4 regions of the Rhodococcus sp. no. 34 genome follow, and region 4 is predicted to be linked to each of the others. Evidence: riboswitches for the same ligand, from Rfam matches in the RefSeq annotation. Region 4 holds a riboswitch; each other region holds the start of a gene.
What was found. A riboswitch is a leader RNA that binds a small molecule or an ion and turns the genes downstream of it on or off. The one in region 4 is predicted to bind cobalamin.
Positions count from the first base shown of each region.

Region 1: another riboswitch for cobalamin. It lies ahead of metE (5-methyltetrahydropteroyltriglutamate--homocysteine S-methyltransferase); the one in region 4 lies ahead of ACYP01_RS06585 (ABC transporter substrate-binding protein).
Region 2: another riboswitch for cobalamin. It lies ahead of ACYP01_RS21890 (cobaltochelatase subunit CobN); the one in region 4 lies ahead of ACYP01_RS06585 (ABC transporter substrate-binding protein).
Region 3: another riboswitch for cobalamin. It lies ahead of ACYP01_RS09145 (ABC transporter substrate-binding protein); the one in region 4 lies ahead of ACYP01_RS06585 (ABC transporter substrate-binding protein).

Region 1 is NZ_BAAILK010000012.1:330,670-336,461, forward strand. It holds gene ACYP01_RS02440 (response regulator transcription factor) at 1-393, shown strand, start outside; gene ACYP01_RS02445 (helix-turn-helix domain-containing protein) at 613-1,050, shown strand; cobalamin riboswitch at 1,132-1,356, shown strand; gene metE (5-methyltetrahydropteroyltriglutamate--homocysteine S-methyltransferase) at 1,516-3,780, shown strand; gene ACYP01_RS02455 (ABC transporter substrate-binding protein) at 3,839-5,437, opposite strand; gene ACYP01_RS02460 (TetR/AcrR family transcriptional regulator) at 5,612-5,792, opposite strand, start outside.
Region 2 is NZ_BAAILK010000046.1:128,659-134,450, forward strand. It holds gene ACYP01_RS21865 (nuclear transport factor 2 family protein) at 1-227, opposite strand, end outside; gene ACYP01_RS21870 (HNH endonuclease) at 224-583, opposite strand; gene cobJ (precorrin-3B C(17)-methyltransferase) at 610-2,097, opposite strand; gene ACYP01_RS21880 (precorrin-8X methylmutase) at 2,094-2,720, opposite strand; gene cobG (precorrin-3B synthase) at 2,740-3,882, opposite strand; cobalamin riboswitch at 3,934-4,066, shown strand; gene ACYP01_RS21890 (cobaltochelatase subunit CobN) at 4,106-5,792, shown strand, end outside.
Region 3 is NZ_BAAILK010000026.1:6,360-12,151, forward strand. It holds gene ACYP01_RS09135 (SDR family NAD(P)-dependent oxidoreductase) at 1-166, opposite strand, end outside; gene ACYP01_RS09140 (siderophore-interacting protein) at 648-1,505, shown strand; cobalamin riboswitch at 1,547-1,727, shown strand; gene ACYP01_RS09145 (ABC transporter substrate-binding protein) at 1,786-2,799, shown strand; gene ACYP01_RS09150 (class I SAM-dependent methyltransferase) at 2,800-3,552, shown strand; gene ACYP01_RS09155 (FecCD family ABC transporter permease) at 3,549-4,589, shown strand; gene ACYP01_RS09160 (ABC transporter ATP-binding protein) at 4,586-5,359, shown strand; gene ACYP01_RS09165 (hypothetical protein) at 5,385-5,792, shown strand, end outside.
Region 4 is NZ_BAAILK010000023.1:127,364-133,155, forward strand. It holds gene ACYP01_RS06565 (SDR family oxidoreductase) at 1-526, opposite strand, end outside; gene ACYP01_RS06570 (hypothetical protein) at 577-699, opposite strand; gene ACYP01_RS06575 (hypothetical protein) at 984-1,451, opposite strand; gene ACYP01_RS06580 (MMPL family transporter) at 1,519-3,639, opposite strand; cobalamin riboswitch at 3,711-3,856, shown strand; gene ACYP01_RS06585 (ABC transporter substrate-binding protein) at 3,973-4,968, shown strand; gene ACYP01_RS06590 (FecCD family ABC transporter permease) at 4,965-5,792, shown strand, end outside.

The DNA of each region.
Region 1 (5,792 bases), on a different contig from region 4:
GCAGCACCCGACACCCGAGTCCTGATCGTCACCACGTTCGGACGTCCCGGATTTCTTCGCAAAGCCCTGCACGCCGGGGCCGGCGGGTTCGTCGTCAAGGACACCCCCGCCAGGCAGCTGGCCGACGCAGTCAGGCGTGTCCACGCCGGACTGCGCGTCGTCGATCCCACCCTTGCGGCCGACAGCCTCGTCAGCGGCGAGTCGCCTCTGACGGAGCGTGAGACCCAAGTACTGCGCGCCGCTCACGACGGCGCACCCGTGGCAGCCATCGCAGGGGCGCTCTTTTTGTCCGCAGGGACGGTTCGAAATCATCTGTCATCCGCGATGGGTAAGACGGGTGCGTCGACGCGCGCGGAAGCCGTCAGAATCGCCGAGTCGAACGGCTGGCTCTGATCCGCGCGTCTGGAATCGCCTTCCCCGGCAAATAGTTCGCCGTTCGATTCGTGATGGCAATTTGTCCAGATCACTCAAAGTAGGGACCTTCTACCCTAGGGATTTTCCCTGCAAACGACTGCTTCGCGAGAATCCGAAACAGCTAATCGTTCGATACCTGGCTATGATGCAGTTAATTGAATCGACGGAGCCTGTGCGTAGCGGGGGAAGGGACGTCTCATGTCGAACCAGTTCAACGAACGCTTGAACTCGCTGTTCGAGACTGCCGACTTTCACGTCACCAACGCGATGGTCGTTCGCGGCATGACCGAGTTCGGCTGCCGTATCTCCACGCCGTACCTGTCGCAACTGCGCACCGGCGTCCGAACCAATCCGTCACCCGAAGTGGTTGCCGCCCTCGCCCACTTCTTCAACGTCCATCCGGACTACTTCTACGCCCCGTCCGATCACACTCCGCCCGCGATCTCAGGTGGCGAGGCAGACCTCTCCCTCCTCGAACAGCTGCACAACGTGCGCCTGCGGAACCTCACCTCCCGTGTCGTCGACCTCTCACCGTCTTCACAGGATCTGCTTGTCGAAATGGCGGAGAATCTACGTTCCTCCGAAAATCTTCCGCGCGTACCACCGGACTCGAATTCCTACATGTCACGCGCATAGCGCCCTTCGCCGACTCTCCTTGACTGCTCAGGGAGGGTTGGCCTTATGCTGGTCGATGCAGCTGGTTCGCCCGGCACGGTCATGAGGAGCCCCGAAGACCGGTCCCGGCGTCGAAGCTCCGTCAGCGCAAGCTGTCGGGGTGAGAGGGAACCCGGTGAAAATCCGGGACTGTCCCGCAGCGGTAAGCAGGAACGACCGCCGTTCATGTGCACTGGGCATCCGCCTGGGAAGCGACGGCCAGTAGGTTCGATCCAACTCGATCGAGTGCCCGCGAGTCCGAAGACCTGCCGACTGTGTCGGGCACGCCGTGCCCGACGGTCCACCGCCTCGTGGAATGGGCGTGTAGATCTCCATCGGACCTCGTGTGCGGTGCGGGCAGTGCTGCCCGCTGAAACTCGGGGTCTCGTGAGGTATACCCGTCTGCCGGCAGTGGCCATCAATGCATTGGCAATCTGGAGAAACTCCGTGACAACAACATTCACTTCGACCGTGCTGGGCTCACCGCGCATCGGTCCTCATCGAGAACTCAAGCGGGCAACCGAAAGCTACTGGGCAGGGCGCATCGACGCCGACGCCCTGCAGGCTGTCGCCCGTGACCTCCGTCGGCAGGGCTTGGCCGACCTCCGTGACCTGGGCCTCGACTCCGTCCCGGTCAATACCTTCTCCTTCTACGACCAGATGCTCGACACCGCAGTTCTTCTCGGCGCGCTGCCCGACCGCGTCGCGTCGGTCGCCGATCCGTTGGACCGCTACTTTGCCGCTGCCCGTGGGACGGACACCATCGCGCCGCTCGAAATGACGAAGTGGTTCGACACCAACTACCACTACCTGGTGCCGGAGATCTCGCCGTCCACCACGTTCGCACTCGACCCGTCCAAGGTCTTGTCCGAACTGGCAGAAGCACTTTCCGACGGCATTGCAGCCCGCCCGGTCGTCATCGGACCGGTCACCTTCCTGCTGCTCTCGAAGGCTGTCGGCACTGACGAGCCGCTGCTCTCGCGACTCGACGAACTACTCCCCCTCTACGCGGATCTACTCGGTCGGCTCGCGAAGGCCGGTGCGAGCTGGGTTCAGCTCGACGAACCGGCCCTCGTGGGCGATCGCACCGACGAGGAAATCGAAGCGGCACGCGCTGCGTACGAACAGCTTTCAGCGCTGTCCGAGCGGCCGTCGATCCTGTTGGCGTCGTACTTCGGTTCGCTGCGTGAGGCGCTGCCCGCGCTTGCGTCCACCGGCGTCGAAGGATTTGCCGTCGACCTGGTGGCCGGTCAGGATTCGATCGGCTCCGTCCCCGAACTCGCCCGCAAACTGGTCGTCGCCGGTGTGGTCGACGGACGAAACATCTGGCGGTCGGATCTGGATTCGGCACTGAGCACGTTAGGTGCTCTGTTGGGCAGCGTGGATACTCTTGCCGTCTCCACATCGTGCTCCCTGCTGCACGTTCCGTACACTCTCGCCGCAGAAGCCGATGTCGACAAGGCCCTGCGCTCGTGGCTCGCGTTCGGCACCGAGAAGGTCAAGGAAGTAGTTACTCTCGCAACCGCTCTCACACAGGGCCGAGAGTCGGTGGAGGACGAGTTCGCTCTGGCACGAGCGGCCGCGTCGACCCGCAAGGACGATCGCAGACTCAATGATGCGAGTGTTCGGGGACGCCTGGCCGCCGTGCTGAACTCGGCGACCGGTCGCGCGCCCGCCGCCGAACGTCGCGCTGCCCAGGACGAACTGCTTTCTCTGCCGCCGCTGCCCACGACGACAATCGGTTCGTACCCGCAAACCTCGAAGATCCGCATCGCTCGCGCAGCACTGCGCAAGGGCGAGATCGACGAAGCCGAGTACGTCAACCGTATGCGCGCCGAAATTGCCGAAGTTGTTGCGCTCCAGGAAAAGCTGGACCTGGACGTTCTTGTTCACGGTGAGCCGGAACGCAACGACATGGTCCAGTACTTCGCGGAGCAGTTGGACGGATTCTTCGCCACCGCCAACGGTTGGGTCCAGTCGTACGGCACCCGCTGCGTGCGTCCGCCGATTCTGTACGGCGACGTCTCCCGCCCGAAACAGATGACCGTCGACTGGATCATGTACGCGCAGTCGCTGACCGACAAGCCGGTCAAGGGCATGCTCACCGGACCCGTCACCATTCTGGCCTGGTCGTTCGTCCGCGACGACCAACCCCTCGCCGACTCGGCAAATCAAGTCGCACTGGCCATTCGAGACGAGACCGTCGACCTGCAGGCCGCCGGAATCGGAATCATCCAGGTTGACGAACCGGCTCTACGAGAACTACTCCCACTGCGTGCCGAGGATCAGCGCGCCTACCTGGACTGGTCGGTCGGCGCCTTCCGGTTGGCTACCTCGGGCGTCGCGGATTCCACCGCGATCCACACGCACCTGTGCTACTCCGAGTTCGGAGCGGTGATCGGCGCCATCGCCGGCCTCGACGCGGACGTCACGTCCATCGAGGCGGCGCGCTCACACATGGAGGTCCTCGACGATCTCAGTTCGGTCGGGTTCGACCTCGGCGTCGGGCCGGGTGTCTACGACATCCACTCGCCGCGGGTGCCGAGCGTCGACGAGATTGCCGAATCCCTGCGTGAGGCACTCAAAGCTGTTCCTGTCGAGCGGTTGTGGGTCAACCCGGACTGCGGTTTGAAGACCCGCGGTTCCGTCGAGGTCGAGGCGTCACTGCGTAACCTCGTCGAAGCCGCGAAGTTGGTACGAGCGGAGCTTTAGGGGCAAAGCCCCGGTGCGCCTTTTTGGTAGTGGGCACTACCAAAAAGGCGCACGGGGGTCAGCTCAACCATGTGTTGCCGAAGAGCAGAATCCCGTCCGCACTCGGCATCACTCCGTGCACGTTCTCGCGCCACGGGATGAAAACCTTGCCGGAGTTGACCACGGCCATCGGCGCCGTCTCGTTGACCACGGTCTGAATATCGTCGATGACGGCTCGCCGCTCATCCTCGCCCGACGCTGTTTGCAGCTTGCCGAGCAACTCGTCCATCCGAGCGTTCTTGTAGCCGAGAATGTTCGACGGCGATTCGCTGAACAGGTTGCCGTACATACGCACGAACGGCGACTCTTCCAGCACGTTGAACGCGAAGTAGGACACGTCGTAGTCATGCTTCGCGTACAGCATGGAAATCAGATCGTTGATGCTGGTTGCGTAGGTGATGTCGACCGTGAAACCCACTGCCTGCAAGAGCGACTGAAACGTCAGTGCGCTGCGCTGCGTCGCCGGATCGTTCATACCGACGTACGTCAGTTTTCCGTCGTAACCGTCGGCCTTCGCCTCGGCGAGATACTTCTTCGCCGCCTCGGGGTCGAAGCCGTTCCCGGCCACCGATCCGTGCCACTGCGACCACGACGCGAACATGTCGGTGCCGGGTTCGCCGAAGCCGCCCTGAACTCGCTCGTTGAACGTAGTCGGGTCCACCGCAGCGACAATCGCCTTACGCACGCGCTCGTCCTTCGCTGCCCGATCGTCGCGCTGATTGATTGCCAGAACGCCGGCCATGCTGGCCGAGTACACAAATCCGGGATCACCGGCTTCGAAAGCCTCGTGTATGAAATCGGGAGACTTCAGATAGGCGACCTGAATTCCGTCGGTGTGCAATCCCTCTAGTTTGCTCTTCTCGTTGACGATTGCCGGAAAGCGCAACTTCTCGAGGTACGGTGCCCCGTCCCAGTACGTCGGACGGGCAGCGAGCACCAATTCGTCCTGGGAGGCGAACTTCTCGACGGTGAACGGGCCTGCCCCGATCGGGGTGAACGTGCCGGTAGCCATCGACGAGGGCGCGACGATCATGCCGGGACCGGTGGTGAACATGATCGGGAACTCGTCCCACGGCTGCGCCAATGTGAAGACGACCGTACTCGGATCCGGTGAATTCGTCTCGCGCACAGCGGTCTTCCACACCAGCGCGTGAGTTCCCTTCTTCTGCAGATAGCGATCGATGCTCCACAGGACTGCCGCACTGTCCATCGGAGTGCCGTCGCTGAAGGTGACGCCGTCGCGCAATTTCAGTGTCCACACCGTGTTGTCGCCGTTGGCCGACAAGGACTGCGCCAAGTGGGGGACGTATTCGCCCGCCGCCGTATCGAAGCGCATGAGAAGGTCATAGATGGCTGCCATTTCGCTACCACCGGTAGCGCCGCCGTCCTGACGGTCAGCCGGATCGAGACTGCTGATCCCGTTGTAGGTGGCAAACGACACGGTGCCACCCGAGCGCGGCTCTCCCCCGTTGTTCTGGTCACCGACAACTCCGACCGTCACGTCCGATGCATCCGTGGTCGTACCTTGGCTGCTACCGGCGCACCCCGTCACCACCAGTGTCGCCGACGCCAGAACAACCATCCAGATTCGAGAGCGAGCTCCGTACGAGCGCTTCATTGCGACTCACTTTCACAGTTCGCGGACACGTCGATCCTTGGATCGCACACCCCGGCAGTTTTGTAAGTGAATTCTAGGTAAGGACGCTTCCTGCGTCTTCGTTTTCATGAAGCTGAAGCGATGATTCGCATTCACAGCGACAGAAACAAGAACTGAATTCTAGAGTGACACCGTTCAGCGAAGTACCAGTCCGATGACGTCTTCGACGTTCCGCTGGGCCTCTGCGAATCCGATCCGGCCACTGGTCCACAGTGCAAGAGCCGTCAACATCGTGCCGCCCATTGCCACGGCCGCAACCCGCGCCGTCTCGGCCGGAACACCGTCCATCAATTCGAACAGCATTCTCCGATGTGCA
Region 2 (5,792 bases), on a different contig from region 4:
CCGAGTTCGGCGGCGTCGTTCACTTCGCCGCGGAGTCGCCGGCTCGCGACTACCGATTGCACGTAATCGCGGGTGTATCGCGCACCCGAGGCTCCGATCTCCCGGAACTCCGGGTCGACGACCGCATCGAACTCGTCTCGTGACATCGCTACTCGAGTTCGGTGAAACAGAGGTTCGAACTCCATCAACTCGTCGAGGATCGGGCGCAACTCGTGCGGAGTCGTCACGACTGCTCCGAGAACTGCGCCCTCATCTCGATACCTATCTCCGCGTGGCGCAGGAGGAAGGCCTTCTCGTCATACCCCTTGCGCCGCAACCAGAGAGTGACCTCGCTGTTGCATTTGCTCGCATTGCACGAGCGGCAAGCCGGTGCGATGTTGTCGAGTGTGTAGCGCCCACCGCGGGAGATCGCCAGCACGCAGTCACGTTGCGGCGACTCGTCCGACTCGCCGCAGTACGCGCAGCCACCCCAGGCCGCTTTGAGCGCGGACCACTGCTCGACGGACAGATCGTGCTCCACCAGATCTATCCGGCGTTTCCGTTTACGCGCGTATCTGGCTTTCCGGGTCCGGTTGACGGGCATGACGCCATGCTATCGCCGTGCGGCGTTCACTCCGGGTAGCGCCGCGGGGTGAACACCTGACGACCCGAACCGGTTTCGACGACGGTTGTCATCGACGAACCGACGATGAGCAGCGTCCGCATGTCGATCTCGGAAGGCTCGAGCTCTCCGAGGGTCACGACGCGAACTGATTCCTCGGCACCGGCAACATCGCGGCCGATGACGACGGGAGTCTCGGGGGAGCGGTGCTCGAGCACGAGGTCCTTCATGGCTTGGACCTGCCACGTCCGGGACTTCGACGCCGGGTTGTAGACCGCAAATGCCATGTCTGCGGCTGCAACTGCCGAGATACGGCGCGCGACGACATCCCACGGCTTGAGGCGATCAGACAACGAGAGCACCGCGTAGTCGTGCCCGAGGGGAGCGCCGACGCGACTGGCGACAGCGTTTGCCGCCGTCATGCCGGGAAGGATGCGGACCGGCACCCCGCGCCACTGGTCTTCGGCGGCAACTTCGAGAACTGCTGCAGCCATGGCGAATACGCCGGGATCACCCGAGGAGACGACAGCTACACGGGCGCCGTTCTTCGCCAGGTCCAACGCCATCGCGGCGCGTTCCGCTTCGACGCGGTTGTCGCTGGAATGGCGACGCTGGCCCGGACGCGTCGGCACGCGATCGACGTACGGGCCGTAGCCGACGAGGTCGGTTGCCAACGAAAGCTCATGCGCCACTTCGGGTGTGGTCCAGGCGGTGTCGCCCGGCCCGAGTCCGACCACGACCACCTCGCCGCGAGACTCGGTCGCAGGTCGAGGGTTGTTCGACGGGCTCGGAACGATGGCGATCGAGAAGTACGGAACTCCGTCCGGGTCGACCTCCGCAGCGGATTCGACGCGTTGACGTGTGGTGCTCGCGCGCTCGACGTAGTGGGCCTCGCCGAGGCGACCGGAATCCTCGAGCGATTGGAGGACCGGTGGGAAGGTACGTCCGAGCTTGAGGATGGCCGCGGCGTCGGTTTCCTTGAGCCGCCTGGTCAGCTCGGCCTGCGGCAACGTTCCGGGCAGGATCGTGAGGATCTCTTCACCCTCGACCAGCGGCTTTCCGAGTGCAGCAGATGCCGCGCTGACGGAGGTGACGCCGGGAATCACTTCGGCGTCGAAGCGATCGGCCAGTCTCTTGTGCATGTGCATGTAGGAGCTGTAGAAGAGCGGATCGCCGGCGGCGAGCAACGCGACGGTTCGACCGGCCGCGAGGTGAACTGCCAGCCGTTCGGCAGCTGCTTCGTAGAACTCGTCCATCGCGCCCTGGTATCCGCCGGGATGATCAACGGTCTCGGTGGTCACGGGGTAGACGAGGTGTTCTTCGATCTGTCCTTCGCGCATGTACGGCGCTGCAACTCCGCGGGAGATGCTCTTGCCGTGCCGCGCGGAGTGGAAGGCAATCACATCTGCCTCGCCGATGACGCGGGCGGCCTTGACGGTCACCAATTCGGGATCGCCGGGGCCGATACCGACACCCCAGAGCTTGCCTGCACTCATTCGACTTCGCTCGCAATCGCATTGACGACGGCGGCGGTGATCGCGCTGCCGCCGCGTCGGCCGCGGAGAACGAGATGATCGATCCCGCTGGCGTGTTCGATGAGGGCTTCCTTCGACTCGGCAGCGCCGATGAAGCCGACCGGACCTCCGACGATGGCGGCCGGACGGGGCGCTCCGGCTTCGATGAGGTTCAGGAGATGGAACAGTGCGGTGGGTGCGTTTCCGATCGCGACAACAGCGCCCTCGAGCTTGGCTCCCCACAGTTCGAGAGCAGCCGCCGAGCGAGTGTTGTCGATGGTCGACGCCAGCACGGGAACCCGCGGATCGCCGAGGGTGCAGATGACGTCGTTGCCGGCGGGCAGACGCTTGCGCGTGATGCCGGCAGCCACCATCTGGGCGTCGCAGAAAATCGGCGCGCCGTCGCGCAGAGCTGCGCGCGCAGCCGAGACGACACCGGGTGTGAAGGCGACGTCGTCGACTAGATCGACCTGGCCGCTTGCATGAATCATGCGCACTACAGCTTGCGAGACATCCGCCGGGAAACGGCTCAGGTCGGCTTCGGCCCGAATGGTGGCAAAGGACTGGCGATAGATTTCCGCGCCGTCACGGATGTACTCGATCATGTGCCACACGATAGAGGCATCACCGATCGGGCGGATTCACCCGGTAACCGTCACCCGTCGCGATCACATCCGCTACGTCCCCGCGGGGACGTCCACAACTGCGGTCGCACCCGGCCCAGTGCTGGCGCCCGCCAACGGGAAGTTCTGCCTGCTCGACGGCGGTGATCGCGTCGGTGCGCACATCGGCGAGAGACTTCTCGCATCCCGGGCTTCCGGTGCAGGCGGTGACCTCGAGCCACGGTGAGTTCTCGTCGAAGATCAACCCCATGGGTGCCAGCACCCGGACTACCTGCTCGGCTGCCCATTCGTCGAGGTCGAAGATATGCACCGATCGCCACGGCGTCACGACGACGGGCTTGTCGACGGCGGCGAGGAACTCGGCCAGCCGAGCGTCGAGCAGCCCGAATCGCAGGCCGCCGCCCAGAGCTACGGTCCCGTCGCGCTGCTCGAGCCAGCCGATAGTGGGCCGTGCATCCGGCGTGAGGTCCGCCGCAACGGTGGACTCGGCGCTCAGACCCAGCTGCTCGAGGGTGCGTTCGATTCCGTCCGGAACCTCGGCCAGGCGCCAGTGCTTGTCGCGAACGTCGAGGAATGATCGAGCCGCCTCGAGGAGCAATTCGACGGCGTCGTCCGCCTGGACGAGATGAGTGGTGTGGTGACCGGCGAGCACCAGTGAATGCTCGGTGGCGCTGCGCGCATGGAGTCCGAAATCGCCCCGTAGCCCGGTGATGTCTCCGCTCCCGTCGTCGAGGGTGAACAGGGTTCGCCCTGGCAGATCTGCCAATGCTTGATCCGCTTGGATCGCCGAATCGAGACGGTGGACCAGTTCACGGATGTCGGCGACGCCCCCGATACGGCCGGACAGTGGGGACGCGAGGATGTTGCGCACTCGCTCGTGCGTCGCTGACGGCAGCAGACCGGCCGAAGCGATACGCGCCGCGAAGGCTTCGGGGTCCGAGACCGAGCGCAGTTGTACGTTGCCCCTCGAGGTGAGTTCCATCTGCCCGTTGCCCAGATCGCGCGCTGCGTCGGCGAGCGTCTGCAATTGGACCGGGGTGAGGAGTCCGCCGGGTAGGCGCACGCGTGCCAGTGCGCCATCGGCGGCGTGGTGAACTTGCAGTGCACCCGGGCACGCGTCTGGCTGTGAACGGTCCGTGGGCATGGCTCCAGGGTACGACCTGTCATGAGTGCCTTCTGCGGACCGGTAGCATCACCACCACCAGTGACGGCAGTTGAGGAAACCGGTGAAAGTCCGGTGCGGTCGCGCCACTGTGAGTGTTGCTCGAGCGGGACGTGTTTCCGCTCGGAAACACGAGTCAGACCCTCAACCGCCGTCGATGACAGATCTGTGCCACGGGGCGCGAAACCCCAGGAAGGCTTCACCCGTGATTCTTCTGCTCTCCACGTCCGACACCGATCTGCTGAGCGCCCGCGCCAGCCAGGAAGCCGGCGACGGCGTCTCCTATCGCTGGGCCAACCCCTCACGCTTGCTGGTCTCGGAGGACTTGCCGCCCTTGCTCGACGGCGTCGACCTCGTGATCGTTCGTATCCTCGGCAGCCGTCGCAGCTGGGAAGACGGCCTGGACATGGTCCTCGCCTCCGGACTCCCCGTAGTCGTTCTCGGCGGCGAGCACGCGCCGGATGCCGACCTCATGGAGTGCTCGACGGTCTCCGCCGGCGTTGCTGCCGAGGCGCACAACTACCTGGCCGAGGGTGGCACGCAGAATCTGGCACAGCTGCACCACTTCCTCTCCGACACCGTCCTGCTCACCGGTCACGGTTTCGAGCCGCCGGCTCACCTGCCTTCCTGGGGAATCGCTGATTTCGCGCCCGATCTCGACTCGGCGAGCGGTCCCGTCATCGCAGTGCTGTACTACCGCGCCCAGCATTTGGCCGGAAACACCCGGTACATCCAGGCGTTGTGCGACGCGGTCGCCGAGGCCGGTGGCACCGCGCTGCCGATCTACTGCGCATCTCTGCGAACCGCAGAGGCCGAACTTCTGAGCACGCTCCGCCGCGCCGACGCCATGGTCGTGACAGTTCTTGCTGCCGGTGGCACGAAGCCCGCGACCGCGTCCGCCGGTGGCGACGACGAAGCCTGGGATGTCGCCGCACTCGCTGCGCTCGACGTCCCCATCCTGCAGGGCCTGTGCCTGACCAGTAGCCGCGCCACCTGGGACGAGAACGACGACGGACTGTCGCCTCTCGACGTCGCGACGCAGGTGGCGGTGCCGGAGTTCGACGGCCGCATCATTACCGTCCCGTTCTCATTCAAGGAGATCGACTCCGACGGACTGTCCACGTACGTCCCCGACGTCGAGCGCGCTGCCCGTGTCGCCGGGATCGCGGTCCGTCACGGCAAGCTGCGCCACATTCCCACCACCGAGCGTCGCGTTGCTCTGATGCTCTCGGCGTACCCGACCAAGCACGCCCGCATCGGCAACGCGGTCGGTCTCGATACTCCGGCGAGCGCAATCGACCTGCTCACCGAAATGCGTTCTGCCGGTTACGACCTCGGTCCGGTCGACGGTCCGGACGCAGTTCCCGGCCTGGCGGCGAAGGACGGCGACGCGCTGATCCATGCCCTGATCGCGGCCGGCGGACAGGATCCCGACTGGCTCACTGCCGAGCAGCTCGAGGGCAATCCGATCCGCATCTCGGCAGCGAAGTACCGCGAATGGTTCGCCACCCTGCCCGAGGAACTGCGCAGCGGTGTCGAAGAGCACTGGGGCGCAGCGCCCGGCGAGCTGTACGTCGACCGCTCGCAGGATCCGGACGGCGAAATTGTCATCGCGGCACTGCGATTCAACAACATCGTCCTCATGGTCCAGCCGCCGCGGGGATTCGGTGAAAAGCCCGTCGCGATCTACCACGACCCGGATCTGCCGCCGAGCCACCACTACCTCGCCGCGTACCGCTGGATCGCTGCAACACCGGACAACGGCGGATTCGGCGCCGACGCCGTTGTACACCTCGGCAAGCACGGCAACCTCGAATGGTTGCCCGGCAAGACACTCGGCATGTCGAGCAACTGCGGCACCGACGCGGCCCTGGGCGACCTGCCGCTGATCT
Region 3 (5,792 bases), on a different contig from region 4:
CCGTCGAAGCATGTTCTGCCGATCTCCGGGTGTTCGCCAAACCCTGCTCGGAGATGTCGGCAGCGACCACGCGGCCACCTTCGGCGAGCAACCGCAGCGCGGTGGCCTGCCCGATTCCAGATCCTGCGCCGGTGACGAGAATACGACGACCTTCGAAACGATTCATTGCTGTGTACCTTTCACGAAAACGAGTTGGCTGGCATTCCAGGCTCGGTGGCGCCGACACTCACAACTCACCCGCGAGAAACTTCAGGTACGGGAAATGCGCAGCACTGCAACAGGTGTGGCACTGCGAAATCTCGGCGAGGCAATGCTCGCCGAAGTGGCGAATGTCAGACGGATCCGGCCGGTGCGGCCAAGGCTCTTTCGATCCAGACAAGACCGGACGGGCGGCGGTCGATCGCCTTACGCCCACGTCGGAAAGTCGCTACGCCGAATCGGGCCGTGCGCAGTGCACGGCCGGAAGCGAGAGAACAGCGGCGTATGGACATCACAGGCACGGTAGCAGCGCCGGCACCACTCGCTCAACCGCGTCGTTTCGAGACCCGAATCATTCAGGTAATCAGATGTCACTTCTGGACAACTCGCTCGACTTAGGCAGCACTAACCTGGCGGCATCCCGAAAACCCGATCCAGGAGCACAGTCGATGACACATGCAGACGCCTCGCGCACAACAACTCCCCCGACGACCGTCCTAAGGACCGCTGACCACAATCGCGGACTCAACGACGTTCTCGCGATCGTCGAAGCGATGGAGCGACCGAGCGATCACCTGCTGCGGATCACGGCTCGTTTGACGGAGTCGACCGACGATCCGACCTGGTCACGCCCGAATGTGACCGTACGCATGAATCTCGGGCCGGCCTTCGACGACGCTTCGCGCGTGTACACGGTGCGTTCCTACGATTCAGCGAGCGGATCGATCGTCGTCGATGTGGTCCTGCACGGACAGACCAGTCCGATGATGAGGTGGGCAGCAACGTTGGCCGTCGGTGACACCTTCGGCCTCACCGGTCCGCGGCCACACTTCTTGATCCCTGATGTTCCTGGTCGACGTATCGCACTTTTTCTGGACGGCACCGCAATACCCGCATTGCACTCGATCATCGAGCAGTTACCTACCGACGTCGTCGGAATCGGCTGGGTCACAACAGATGACGAGGTCGTCTTCGCCGAACTGCCCGCCCTCCCCGGCCTGGAGCTTCACCGCGTGAGCGCAGATCCGGCCGAGCCCGACGGCCCACTGGCGGTAGGAGCACGCGAGCTCGCCAATCCCGCGAGCTACGTCGTGTGGGGCGCCGGTGAACGCAACGAGATGCGCGCAATCCGGAAGCACTTTCGATCGACCGTCGGACTCGACAAAAACGACGTCGCGATATTCGGATATTGGAAGGAGGGCGTCAGCAACACCGAAATCGACCTCCGTCGACGCGAGAACTACGAGCGCATCCTCGCCGACGGCGGAACCCTCACCGACATCGACGACCTGGCCATCGAGATCTGATTGCCTCACACCAGCCGACCTGACCGGCGGTGCACTGCGGTGATAAGTTCCTCTGTGCCAGCGGACCTCCACACAGGGGGTCAGGGAATCCGGTGTGAATCCGGAACTGACGCGCAGCGGTGAGGGTGACCGCCCGGGCTTACGCCACTGGATGAGAATCTGGGAAGGCGCTCGGGTGGGGCGATCTCGAGTCCGAATACCGGCTGGCAGCAGGGGTCAACAGGCGCCTGTTCACACGGTAACGGGCTCCGCGAACGAGCCCCTGCGAGAACGAGATTCCATGCGTCTGTCCAGACTTCGCCTACCCGCCGCCGCCGTCGCTGCCCTGTTGAGCGCGTCGTTGGTTGCCTGCTCCTCCGACGACAGTGCTGCCCGACAATCCAACTCTTCCGAACAATCGCGCGTGACAGTCCAGAACTGTGGCCGAGACGTCACGGTGGAGCGACCGATCGAACGGGCAATCGCGGTAAATCAACCTGCAGCAGAGATGCTGTTCGCACTGGGAGTGCAGGACCGGATGGCCGGGTACGCCATGAGCGATGACGATGTCCTCCCAGAACTGCGCGAGGCGCGTGGTCAGGTCCAGGCGTTCGACACCGAGTTCCCGTCATTCGAAAGTGTCCTCGAACGCGAACCGGACATGGTCTACACGACGTTCAACTACACGTTCACCTCGGAGGGCATCGCCGACCGGATCAAGTTCACCGACCTCGGTGTCGCGACATATCAGTCACCCAGCGAGTGCACCGGTCAGGATGCCGAGCAGAGCAAGGCCCTCACGCTCGACGACTTGTACGACGAAATCGACGACGTGGCAACACTGTTCGATGTCAAGGACAAAGGTGTCGACCTCACCGAGAATTTGAAGGATCGCGCGGCCACCGCCACGGCGGCACTGGGAGCTGAGAACGTGACGCTGGCGTGGTGGTACGCAGCCACGAAGACTCCGTACTTCGCCGGGTGCTGCGGTGCACCGGGAATCATGACCGACGCGGTGGGTGCGAAGAACGCCTTCGACGACAACAAGCAGTACTGGCCCGAAATCGGTTGGGAGAGTGTCCTCGATCGAGACCCGACCGTGCTGGTGCTCGCAGATCTCGACCGCGGTGGAGACGGCGACAGTGCCGCAGACAAGATCGCGTTCCTCGAATCGGACCCGGTCGCCAGCAAGCTCACCGCAGTGAAGAACAAGCGTTACATCATCCTCGAAGGAACGACGATGGATCCCTCGATCCGCAATGTCGGTGGCATCGAACAGCTCTCCGACGGGCTGCGCCAGTTGGGTGTGGTCTAGATGTCCGCGGAGATCTGTGAACTGGTGCGTCGGTGGGACGACCAGCAGGCGGCATACATCGCCGACCGTGAGAAGCGCTTCGACGTGATTCTCGACGTCCTCGAATTGCAGCACGCGCACGCCCCGTTCACGGTTGTCGACCTGGCCTGCGGGCCGGGTTCACTGAGCGCCCGGATTCTCGAAAAGTTCGAGCATGCGAGCGTTGTGGGGATCGATTACGACCCGATGCTGCTGGAGCTCGCCCGCCAGTCGTCGACGCGTTTCGGTGACCGACTGCAGCTGATCGACGCAGACCTGGCGGGAGCCGATTGGCCGAATTCGGTGGCTGCGCCGGTTCAGGCGATAGTGTCGACAACCGCGCTGCACTGGTTGCAACCGCAGAAGCTCGTCGAGGTGTATCGGCAGTGCCGCGAACTGCTGAGCCCTGCCGGCGTTCTGCTCAATGGTGATCACTTTCGCTTCGACGGCCGATCCCCCGTCATAAGCCGATGGGCGAACGCTCACGACGAGCAGACGCAACGCTCCGCCTTTGCTGCGGGCGCTCCCGAGTGGGACAGCTGGTGGGACGAGCTGCGGGCCACTCACGGCATCGGGGCACTGACCGACGAGCGTGAGCGTAGATTCGCCGGACGTGACGCCACCGCGCCCACAGCCGTCGACTTCCAGTTGGCGGCGCTCGCGCAAGCAGGTTTTCGGGAGTCGGGGACGGTCTGGCAACTGTTCGACGACTACGTGGTCTACGGCGTGAGATGACGACAAGAGTTCGGCTGCGTGACAACCCGACGACCGTCACCCTGCTGTGGATGATCGGTGTTGTCACGCTGGCCGGATCGGCTGCCGTGGCAATCACGTTGGGGCCGGCCGGTCTGTCGGTCGGTGAGGTGGCTTCGATCGTCGTCGGCCATCTCGGCGGTACCGCGGCGGACGTCACCCCTATCCGTGACGGCATCGTCTGGGACCTCCGTCTGCCGCGTACCCTGCTCGCCGCGCTCTGCGGTGCCGGTCTCGGGTTGTGCGGTGCGATCATGCAGTCGCTGCTTCGCAATCCGCTGGCCGATCCGTTTGTCCTCGGTATCTCGTCCGGCGCCTCGACCGGTGCCGTACTGATCGTGATCCTCGGAGTCGGGTCGGGAGTGATCGGCTTGTCGAGCGGCGCCTTCATCGGCGCGGTGATCTCCTTCGCCCTTGTGTTGCTGCTCGCCCATGCGGCCGGCGGCACGCCGGATCGGGTGATCCTGGCCGGTGTCGCCGCGACCCAACTGTTCTCCGCGCTCACCTCGTTCATCGTCATCACCTCGGCCGATCCCGAGCAGACCCGCGGCGTGATGTTCTGGCTCCTGGGCTCACTCGGCGGCGCCGACTGGCTCGACGTCGCACTCTGCGCTGCGGTGGTCGCAGTCGGCCTCGTGGTCTGTCTGACTCACTCCCGCGCACTCGACGCCTTTGCCTTCGGCGAGGACGCGGCGTCGTCGCTGGGGGTGAACGTGTGGCGGGTGCGTGTGACCCTGTTGTTGGCAACAGCCTTGATGACCGCAGTGATCGTGAGCGTCGCAGGCGCCATCGGCTTCGTGGGCCTGGTCCTCCCGCACGCGGCGCGGGCTCTCGTCGGTTCGAACCACCGCCGACTCCTGCCCGCGTCCGCACTGATCGGCTCCATCTTCCTTGTCTGGGTCGACGCTGTGGCACGCACAGCCATTGCGCCGCAGGAACTCCCGGCCGGTGTGGTGACCGCGCTGGTCGGTGTGCCTGCGTTTGCCGTCATCCTCTGGAGACGGAAGGCCAGGCCATGACACTCGAAGCTACCGGCGTCAGTTGGCGGGTCGGCGGGGCGCTCATAGTCGACGACCTCGACGTCTCGCCTACAACCGGAAGTACGGTGGGGCTTCTCGGCCCCAACGGTTCGGGGAAATCGACGCTGCTGAAACTGCTTGCCGGGCACAATCGTCCGACATCCGGTGTCGTGACCCTGGACCGAACCCCGTTGTCCGACTGGAAACGCCGCGACATCGCGCGTCGGATCGCGACCGTTGATCAGCACAGCAACACCGAGATCGATCTGACGGTCGCGGAGGTAGTCGAACTCGGACGCACACCTCACCGCGGACTGTGGGGTGGGCAGTCGGATTCCGATCGCGACGCCGTTCGGGCAGCGATCGAACACACCGACCTCGCCGGCATGCTGGACCGGTCGTGGCACACCCTGTCCGGCGGGGAGCGCCAACGCGTCCAGATCGCGCGCGCCCTCGCTCAGGAACCTCACGAGTTGCTACTCGACGAGCCGACCAATCACCTGGACATCAACCATCAACTCGAATTGCTCGCGCTCGTGCGACGCCTCCCCACCACCACGATCATGGCATTGCACGATCTGAATCTGGCCGCCATGTTCTGCGATTCGATAGTGATGCTGAACCGGGGATCCATCGTTGCCCACGGAAGCCCGACCGAGGTCCTCACCGCTGACCTGATAGCCGAGGTCTACCAGGTCGACGCCGAGGTTCGCCTGGACGGTCCCGGCGGAGTACCTACCGTGCGATACCTTCCGCCTTGCCACATGTAACCGTTCCGAGTGCCAATATGGATACGTGACCCTCGATGATGTCGCCAACGAACTGTACGGGCTCGACCCCGGCGAGTTCGTCGAGGCGCGTACACATCATGTGAAGGCCGCCCGGGAGGACAACGACCGCACATTGGCCGCGGAAATCGGCAAACTTCGGAAGCCGACCACCGTGGGGTGGTTGGTCAATCTCATCTCGCGCGATGCACCAGAGGATCTGGATGCACTTCTCGCGCTTGGCGAATCGCTACGCGACGCTCAACGCCATCTCTCGGGCCCGGACTTGCGACGGCTGACGACACAGAGGCAGCAGGTGGTGCGGAGTCTCGCCCACAAATCCGGTGAGATCGCGGCTTCACGGGGAAAAAGCGTCGGCGAGGATGCTTTACGTGATGTCGCGCAGACCCTCAATGCCGCTCTGGCCGATGAGGAG
Region 4 (5,792 bases):
TGCCGACCACGGCAGACGGCCGATAAACACGCCAGGTGAGGCCTTCTCGTTCTCGAACGAGCTTCTCGGCCTCGAACTTGGTTCGGTGGTAGGGCGTCGGAAAGCCTTGGCCGCAATCGAAATCGGTCTCGCTGAACGTGCCCGGATAGTCGCCTGCGACTGCGACCGATGACACGTGATGAAGGGTGGCTCCCAGTTTCGCAGCAAGTTCGACCACGGAGCGTGTGCCCTCGACATTCGTCGAAGCCTGCTCGTCTCCGGCGGTGATGTCGTAGATCGCGCCGAGGTGAAGGACGTGGTCGGCAGGTGGGGGAGAATCGATGCCCAGCCCAGGCTCGGTCAGATCTCCAATGAGCGGATGCACGCGATCGCCGCCGGGAATTGCCGACACCTGTTCTTCGAGTTTGGCGACAGAACCGGCTCTGACCAGCACATGGATCTGAGCAGTTTGATCACGCTCGAGCAGGAGTGGCAGTGCAACTCGTCCGAGAAATCCAGTACCGCCAGTGACGATGTATGTGGCCATAGTCGGTAACTTACTCCAAAGTAAGATCAGCGGCTAGAGGGAAACGAACATCAATGCGTCATGACCCCGTCCTCGGCGTCGAAGTCGATGCCCGCGGAGATGATTCCGGAGAACAAGAAGGCGACGGCAAGCGCAAGAGCGGGGATTGCAAGGATCCATTCGAAAATTGTCATGCTCCAAGTCTGACGAAATCAGCTTCGGAGAACATCGCCCTGCGGAGCGATTTAGACGATCGGGCAGTCATCCTCGAGGACGACTGCCCGATCAGGGAAATCCACTAGGTCTGTTGCTGAAGAGTTTCGGGCGCGTGGGGGTGCGCCCTCGTCCTTGCGTCGCGTGACGTGATTTCGGATGAGATGTGGGCGGCCGTTGTTCCGAGGGTGTGAAGGCCACGTGCCGTCCGCCAGTAGACCGGCGCACCATCGTCGAGGCGATGGCGTGGACAGGCCGGCAAACCCTAGGCCGGTTCAGCGCCCGACAAGTCCTCGACCGCATACGGAGTCGTTCCTTCGAACAGAACACCGATCCCGAAAGGATCGGCCATCTCGAGCTTTGACTCAGCGAACCGCAGCAGCCAGGTTCCGTCAGCCCAGATCACCGCCTCAGGTTCGCCGAACAGTGACTCCGTGGCGTCCAACTCCACGAGTTCGGAGTGGCGGAGGCCGAACTGTGGCCCACGCAGCTGTTGACGCAGGTAATCGGCGGCGACTTCGGCAAACTCACCGAACCGGGCCATCACGGTCGCAGCGAGCTCACACACCGCAGACTCCGGCACGGTGGCCGGCTCGATAACCAGACTCACCGGCCTGGAGTCACCGACCCCCTGGACATCGATGATCGATGTCCAGCACGCCAACGAATCGTCCGAGTCGACACGCGAAAACACTGCTGAGCCGACCACAACACTCTCAGGTAAGTCATCCACGACCCCTAGTCAAACACGGCTCTCCGCAGGATCCCAGGCACTCTTCAGCGACATGATCCAGTCGCGATCAGTGGCCGATGCCGACCTTCGCGTGAACCTTTTTCATCCACACAGGAGCCCACCAGTTCGCTTCGCCCATCAACTTCACGAGCGAGGGCACGAGCAACATGCGGATGATGGTCGCGTCGACGATCAGCGCGACGATCATGCCGACGCCCAGGAACTTCATCACTGACAGCCCTGACATTGCGAAGGCCCCCGTCACCACTATCAGGAGTAAGGCGGCAGCCGTCACGATGCGGCCGGTGCGCTCGGTTCCGAACTTGACCGCTTCCTCTGTCGTCGCTCCCGCGTTCTTGGCCTCGACCATCCGTGACATCAGGAAAACCTCGTAGTCCGTGGACAATCCGAACACCACCGCCAGGATGAGCACGACGAACGTCGCCTCCAGCGGAGTTTGACTGACCCCGAGGAGTTCGACGCCGTGTCCGTCCTGGAAGACGAAGGTGAGGACACCGAAGGTGGTCGCGAGGCTCAGGGCTGCCATCAGCACCGCCTTGATCGGCAGCACCACCGAACCGAACGCGAGGAACAACAGGATCAGGGTGGATCCGACCATGATGAGGATCATCACCGGTAGCCAGTGCAGGACGGCGTTGTTGCCGTCGTCGACCATGGCTTGACCGCCGCCGACAAGCAGCACCGTTCCGTCGGGAGCGGAGATCGCACGCAGATCTGTCACTGCGGCGCTCTGTGATTGGGGTGTAGAGCCCTCGCTGTAGAGAGCCTGAACCGCGACGAGTTGATTGGTGCTCGCGACGACGGTCGCCTGACCGATGCCCTCGACTTGACCGGCGGACTCGGCGATCGCTGCACCTTCGGCCGGGGTGAGAGTGTTCCCGTCCTCGGCCTGAAGGATCATCGTTGCGCCATTTCCGGTTTGCGGGAAGTCGTTGACCAACGTGTCCATCGCGACGCGAGCGGGGTCGTTGTCCGGTAGTGCGGTGTACGAGAGCTCTCCCAGCCGGGCGCCGAGCAGCGGCGAGGCCATCACGAGCAGCACAGCCACGATTGTCACCGAGACTGCGACCGGACGCTTCATCACCCACGTGACGACGCGGCCCCAGAACTTGCGCGAGCGTTCCTCGCCGCGTTGCGCCGCATCCTTGCGCCACGTCAGGGCGTTGATGCGATGCCCCAGAATGGCAAGCAGCGCAGGCACAGCGGTCAGCGACAGGACGGCCGCGCTCAATACTGCGGCGATCGCGCCGAAGCCCAGAGACCGGATGACGGCCTGGGGGAATACGAGCATGCCGCTGAACGCACAGATCAGCAGTAGACCCGAGAACATGACGGTGCGACCCGCCGTCAGAACTGTCCGCTGAGCAGCCGCTCCCGGGTCCGAGCCCGAATTCAGTTCTTCACGGAACCGACCGACCACGAACAGTCCGTAGTCGATGGCCAGTCCCAACCCGAGAAGAGAAGCGACGTTGATCGAGAACGAGGACACATCGGTGATCAGCGTGAGGATTCGCAGAACGGCCAAAGCGCTCAGGACACTGAGTACACCCACGAACACGGGCACGGCAGCAGCGACGATGCCGCCGAAGATGAAGACCAACAGCACCAGAGTGATCGGAATGGCGATGGCTTCGGCGACCACCAGGTCCTTCTCGAGCTTGGTGTTGAATGCGACGCCGACGACGGTGTTACCCGCGAATTGTGCCTCGGCACCTTCGACTTCGAGCTTCGGCAAGAGATCGGCGAAAGTGGCCGGCGTGATGCCCGAGTCCGGTGCCAACGTGATCGCGACGGCCGCCATGGATCCGTCGTTCGAGAGCAGGCTGGCCTTCGCTGCGGCGTCTGTTCCCCAATACGATTTCACCGAAGCGGTCGGCACTTCGGTTTTGAACTGGTCGACGGCGGCTGTCACTGCCGGCCCGATGTCGTCCAGAGTCTTGCCGTCCGTGGGCGAGTAGATCGCGATGATGTCCGGGGTCTGCGGTCCGAGATTGTCTTCGATGATGTCGGCGACCTTCGCGGAGTCGCTGCCCGGATCGATGAAGCCGCCCTGGCTGAGCTTGCCGAACACTCCGAGTCCCCACACCCCGCTGATGAGAACTATCAGAACCGCGAGGCTCAGTACCCACCATTTCCGGGCGACGACGGTTTGGGCCCAGCGTGTCATGTATCAACTCCGGTGTGTGGGGGCGTCTGGCCAGATCGACTGTAGTGGGCGTTTGGTCTTGAATCGGAAACGTCATGCATACTGCTCGAAGCACTTGCAAGCCACGCGTGTGGGGGAAGCCGGTCCGAATCCGGCGCTGACCCGCAACGGTAGGTCGATTCTCGGTAGTCACCGAGTGTCGGCAAGCCCGATTACCCGCCGCGCGGTGTGCGACATCCATTCGTCGTGGTCTACGAAAAGGAAGTCCAGCAGGAGCTCTGGCCGAGGATCAGCGTGCGGGCGGAGTTGTCTGTCGGATTCTCATTCGTGGCTCAGAGCCCTTACGAGGTCCCCGTGTCACTTCAGTTCTCCCCGTCCCGCGCCGCCGCTGTTCTCATCGCGGTCGCCTTGGTTTCGGCAGGTTGTTCCAAAGGTCAGGAATCAGAGTCGGCGTCTGCTGCGGAATCCTTCGCACAGCCGGTGTCCGTGACCAACTGCGATCGCGAGATGACCTTCGATTCGCCGCCGCAGCGCATCGTGTCTTTGAACGGACACGTCACCGAAGCCCTCATCGAGATCGGCGCGGGTGATCGGATTGTCGGGCGGGCGTACAGCGACAACCCGCCAACTGCCGAGACCGCCGATGTATTCAACAAGATTCCCAGCCTTTCCGATACGTTCCCCAGCATGGAGCAGGTTCTCGACGTCGATCCGGACTTCGTGGTCGGAGGAATGACCAGTGCCTTCAACGAGAAGCAAGGCCGTTCCCGAGACGCTTTCGGCGAGCGCGGAATCAACACCTTCCTCTTCTCGGAATACTGTGGCACCGGTTTCCCCGACATCGGATTGCTCGAGAACGACTACACGCAACTCGGTCGAGTCCTGGGCGTCGAAGATTCCGCCCGCGAGGTCGCAGAGGAGATCAGCGATGGTCTCGATTCCGTCCGCGCTTCGGTCGGAGACGCGGCGCCGGTACCGACCTTCTTCTACGACAGCGGTGACCAGGTTCCGACGACCATCGGCGGAGTCGGCGTCGGTCAATTGGTCGCGGAATACTCCGGCGTCTCGAACATCTTCGCCGAAGGGACAAAGCCCTACATCGACGCATCGTGGGAAGCTGTTGCCGAGCGTGCACCCCAGGCGATCGTGGTCATCGACTACGGCGACAAGACCGCCGAGCAGAAGATCGACTTCCTCCGTGCCCAGCCGTTGATGGCGACCACCCCTGCTGTGCAGCAGAACCGGTTCGTCGTGGTTCCTCTCGCTGACCTGTTCGAGAGTTCACGGTTGGTGCGTTCGGCACAGACCATCGCAACAGCCTTCCATCCAGGCGCTGACGCGGCGAAGTGACCCGCACGCGTTACGGGTACGGCGCCCTGCTTGTCGGCTTGGCGGTCGCCTTGGCGATCGTCCTGGGGTTGGCCGTCTCCTTGGGATCGGTTCGCATTCCCGTCGGTGACGTCTGGGCGATAGTCGGAGCCCGTTTGGCGCCAGGGACTTTCGAGACGTGGTGGACCGCGGCGCGGGAGTCGATCGTGATCGACTCCCGCCTGCCACGTGCACTCACTGCCGCGGTGGTGGGTGCTTCGTTGGCGATGTCGGGCGCTGTTGCTCAGGCTGTCACCCGTAATCCGCTTGCCGATCCGTATCTCCTCGGAGTCTCGTCGGGCGCGGGATTCATGGTGGTGCTCGTGTCGGTGCTGGGTTTCGGCGCCGGCCTCCTCGGGGTTTTCACGATTCCGGTCGCAGCATTCGCCGGGGCGATGATCCCGTTGTTTCTCGCACTGCTGATCGGCGGCCGGTATCCGCAGCCGACCGCGATCATTTTGGTGGGTGTCGCGCTCGCCCAGATATTCTCGGCCCTCATCACCTTTTGCATCCTGGTATTGGCCGATGATCGGCACGTGACGTCGGTGATGCACTGGATTGCCGGCGGATTCGGTGATGCACGATGGTCGACGCTGATCTTCCCGACGATCACACTGGCCGTCGTCGGCACAGCCCTTCTGTTCAGTTCGCGATGGATGGACGTTTTGCAGACCGGTGACGACGGGGCCGCTGCACTCGGTATGAACGTCCGACGGTTCCGTGTCTTGTCCTTGCTCGCGGTCTCCGTACTGGCGGGCGCAGCAGTCAGCGTTGCCGGTGGAATCGGTTTCATCGGTCTGCTGATC